Regions from separate parts of the Shewanella vesiculosa genome, predicted to be linked through region 1. Evidence: predicted binding sites of a transcription regulator. Region 1 holds the regulator's gene; the other holds the start of a gene.
The links. Region 1 encodes ArgR, which controls arginine synthesis, uptake and breakdown. Its sites were predicted from a motif close to ANTGAATANNTATTCANT; they were not measured.
Positions count from the first base shown of each region.

Region 1 (2,421 bases):
TTATCTGAACCAGACAACTCATCATCTACATGAGCACGCTCTAACTGCACAATGGCAGTAACATCGGTGAATAACGCCTTACGGATAATAAATGACAATGATTATTCCTTTGGATCTGAATGGGGAGATTGCTTCTTGGCCCATTCTATCACTAGCGCAACAGGCAGCGGAGACATAATTAATGTTCCTACGCCAATGAGCAATGCAATCACCAACATACCACTGACTTGCTGACCTATATCGCTTTGCCAATATAAGCCTACGCCCACCAGCAACATAATTAAGCCGATGATATGCAACACTTTGACTAATTTAATCATTTGACTCTCTTTAGTTCGTTAAATAATGTTCATTAATCCAAAAACTGACAATTATTTACTCTTTTATTAATGCTCAAGTAGTAGAATAACGCCAATTTTTTCGTATTTGGAACCCTCTCAGCATGATAAAGCATATTCTCGGCGCCGCAGTTATAGTTATAGGCCTTAGTGCTTGCCAAAGTCCATCGGCCACTGTCTCAAATGAACAATTAATTGGTACTTGGCATGTCGACACCGTCCTCGACACTCCAACCATTAATAATAGTCCTGCAACGTTAGTTTTTGCCGCAGATGGCGAGTTAACAGGTAACAACAGTTGTAATCAGTTTTTTGGCAGTTATGCCCAGCAAGGTAACTTTTTACAGCTGGCACCAGCAGGCACTACCATGAAAGCCTGCGTTGACAGCTTTATGAGCCAAGAAGCCGAGTTGATGCAAGCTATTTCATTAGTACAACAAATTGATTTCTCAAAAGGAAAACTTAATCTATTGTCAGAAAAGGGTGATACCCTATTGGTACTGACAAGACAATCATCGCCATTATCTTAATCATTTATTGCTTAAATGAGTCACAGAACTAACACAAGTGTCAGCTTAAAGTTCCACGACAAAATGAATTTTTATTCAATAAATTTGATTTTTTCTTGACTTAATAAGTCAATCTATTCAAAATGTGCTAGATTTTTGAATAACAAATATAAGATGAAATATCATTATGCCAGCGACAAGAAATCAGGATGAGCTCGTACGAACTTTTAAATCGATTCTCAAAGAAGAACGTTTTGGAAGCCAGAGCGAGATTGTTAATGCGCTTCAAACCGAAGGATTCGGTAATATTAATCAATCTAAAGTATCGCGTATGCTCAGCAAATTTGGTGCTGTTCGTACTCGTAACGCCAAGCAAGAAATGGTCTATTGCCTCCCTGCAGAGCTAGGCGTTCCAACTGCGGGTAGCCCAGTTAAGAATTTAGTGCTAGATGTTGATCATAACCAAGCCATGATAGTGGTAAGAACCAGTCCAGGTGCAGCACAATTAATTGCTCGTTTGCTGGATTCAATAGGTAAACCTGAAGGGATATTAGGTACCATTGCTGGCGATGATACGATTTTCATTTGCCCTGCAAGTATAAAAACTATTGATGATACCTTAGAGACCGTTAGATCTTTATTCAATTATAGTGAATAAAATATCACTATAAAAAAAGCAATGCCATGGCATTGCTTTTTTTTGCTTAACGCGGGTGGTTACGCATCATCGAATTGAGTTAAAAAATCTAATGATGGCACAAAGAATGATGATCCGGTCAACGCTTTGGTAAATAACATTAAATGATCATGATTTCCATGGCCATCACCGTGCACCATACTGCGAAGCATTTGTTCAAAATGTTCTGGAGTGCGGCACACAGAAATAAAAATCAGCCCTTGCTCTCGAATCGAACCATAAGGCATGCTTTGACGCAGGATTTCTAATGGATTACCTTGCGCATCTTTTAAATTAACTCGCTTGGTATGGCTGGTTAGTGGCTTATCTTCTGACTCATATTCAATATCATCAACTTTAGTTCGACCAAAAATATCTTCTTGTTTTTTCAGTGGTAAACGATGCCATTTACTTAAGTTATGCATGTATTTTTGTACATGAACATAACTACCAGAGGCAAACGCTTTATCTTCATTACCAACCAATGCAACCTCTTGACGATGGCGCCCCTTAGGGTTTTCGGTACCATCAACAAAACCGGTTAAATCACGGCTGTCCATAAAACGGAAACCACGCTCTTCATCAACTAGCTCAACCAAATCTTCAAACATTTGATTAATCTCATTTGCGACAAGATGTAAAATATCGTAACGGTCACAACGAATATGAATAAACAGATCATATTCCATTGCAGGTGCATCACGAATACCTTCATTCATAGCAGGAAAAGGTTTTAATAATGCTGGGCGCGCATCAGGATAAAAGGTATCCCAAAAATTAGCACCAATACCGACAAAGCCATTAAAAGCACTGTCTGCATATTGATCTGTGAGCTCATAGATGTATTGCGCCACATTAGCAATAGATGGACGTAACTGATCTTCAACACCATCATTGG
Region 1 is NZ_JAACSD010000004.1:38,448-40,868, forward strand. It holds gene GW828_RS02365 (GNAT family N-acetyltransferase) at 1-98, opposite strand, end outside; gene GW828_RS02370 (hypothetical protein) at 102-320, opposite strand; gene GW828_RS02375 (META domain-containing protein) at 443-868, shown strand; gene argR (transcriptional regulator ArgR) at 1,035-1,505, shown strand; gene GW828_RS02385 (Dyp-type peroxidase) at 1,565-2,421, opposite strand, start outside.

Region 2 (2,421 bases), on a different contig from region 1:
AGCCATCCACTCTTTGTAAGGATGACGACGCTTTAGGTCATTATCAATTTCAAATGAGTGATACAAGCGACCATTTAAGGTGTCTAAGACTAATAACTCGCCTGGCCCAACACGGCCTTTTTCAATCACTTCATCGGCGGAATAATCCCAAATACCCACTTCAGACGCTAAGGTGAGGATACGATCCTTGGTTATAACGTAGCGAGAAGGGCGTAGGCCGTTACGATCAACTGCACAGGCAGCATGGCGACCATTGGTCATTACAATGCCTGCAGGGCCGTCCCACGGCTCCATGTGCATTGAGTTAAAATCATAAAAAGCTTTTAACTCGTCATCCATTTCAGGATTAGATTGCCATGCTGGTGGAATAAGCAAACGCATTGCACGGTATAAATCCATGCCACCGGATAACAGCATTTCGAGCATGTTATCTAAAGAAGACGAGTCTGAACCGGTTTCGTTAACAAAAGGGGCCGCTTGTTGTAAATCGGGTAATAAAGGCGAGTTGAATTTATAAGCACGCGCTCTTGCCCATTGACGGTTGCCGGTTATGGTATTGATCTCACCATTATGAGCGAGATAACGAAACGGTTGTGCTAATGGCCATTTTGGCGATGTATTCGTTGAGAAGCGCTGGTGAAATAAGCAAATCGCACTTTTTAAACGAATATCTGCTAAGTCTGTATAAAATGATGGCAGGTCTGCTGGCATCATTAATCCTTTATAGACTATGACTTGCCCAGAAAGACTAGCAACATAAAAATCTTTATCGTCTGTTATTTGTTGCTCAAGACGGCGACGAGCCATATATAAGCGACGTTCAAGATCTTTCTCACGCCATCCCACTGGCGCGTTAATCAATACTTGATAGATTTGTGGCAAGCTTTTCCGGCCGATCTCCCCCAGAACATCTGGATTGATCGGAACTTTACGCCAGCCAGCGACACTTAACGTTTCTCTTTGTAATTCTTTTTCTAAAATGAACTTCGCTTCATCAGCGCGTTGCTCATCTTGGCTAAGAAATAGCATACCCACCGCAAATTTGCGGCTTAAATGCCAATCATTTTCAGCCGCAATAGCTTCAAAAAAATCTGTAGGCATTTGCATTAATAAACCACAGCCATCACCTGTGCGTCCGTCAGCTGCAATACCACCACGATGCTTCATTCGATCGAGACCATGAATCGCGGTACGCACAATACGGTGACTCGCGTCTCCGTCCATTTGTGCAATCAAACCAAATCCGCAATTGTCACGCTCAAAACTGGGATGATACAAGCTCATACAAAAAACCCCCTAAACCTCTACTAGATACGACTCGGGGTAAATTTGAAGAATATCCATAGATATGCACCCGAACCATCCAAATTAAACCGAGAATGCATAAAGGTCAAACCAAAAAAATGCAACAAACTGAAATATAATTACTAGAAAAAGGTAATAAGCTGTCAAGTTTACGTTAACGTAAACTGTGTTTTTAGCGCTATAACGTTATGAATAAAAAGAATTTTAGAAAAAAATTAAATTACTGATTACCTTTTTATAACAATGGCGGTTAATTGTTTTTGAAACAAAAATAATGAATTTTATTTCAAACACAGTCTTTGGGTAAAAAATTATTATAAATGAGTAAATATTCACTTTTTTGTCGATGTAAATAAACTAAATTGTTTTAAACGTTATTTAGTTTGTACATAAGTTTATAACTCGCTTGAGTTAATAGACGGTTTTATTGATTTAGCACCAAGACAGGTGTTTATCGACTGACTACACTGGCGAACTTTGGCGTAATAATGAGACTGTATTTTGGGTTTAGATGACTACGTAAATACGTTTGGCGTGTATTGCAAACGTCTATATGGACAAAGGGTAAAAAAATTAACCATTGATGCCCAATTTACTTGTCCTAATCGTGATGGCACCTTAGGGGTGGGAGGGTGTACTTTTTGCAACGTTGCCTCATTCAGTGGTGAACGAGGTAGAGAACAACCGATAGCGATACAATTAACTGAAGGCAAAGTACGTGCGCAATCGGCAAAAAAATGTACCTCTTCGGTGAATACAAATACTGCACCCACAGCTAAATATATTGCTTATTTTCAAGCTTACACTAGTACTTATGATGAGTATGAAGTGCTTAAGCAAAAATATGATCAAGCGCTGGAGGATAGCGATATTGTAGGGTTACATATTGGTACTCGTCCTGATTGTGTTCCTAATGAAGTAATTGATTTACTGGTTGAGTATCAACAACGAGGGATAGAAGTATGGCTAGAATTAGGCTTACAAACAGCCAATGATCATACTTTAAAGCGGATTAATCGTGGCCATCTGTTATGCGAATATCGTCGGACGGTAAAAAATGCCCGCGCTAGAGGCATTAAAGTGTGTACTCATTTGATATTAGGGCTCCCAGGCGAA
Region 2 is NZ_JAACSD010000005.1:79,334-81,754, forward strand. It holds gene gltB (glutamate synthase large subunit) at 1-1,284, opposite strand, end outside; gene mnmL (tRNA modification radical SAM protein MnmL/YtqA) at 1,807-2,421, shown strand, end outside.
Region 2: gltB (glutamate synthase large subunit) is a predicted target of ArgR. The motif match lies at 1,338-1,355, and genes of this name have one in related genera.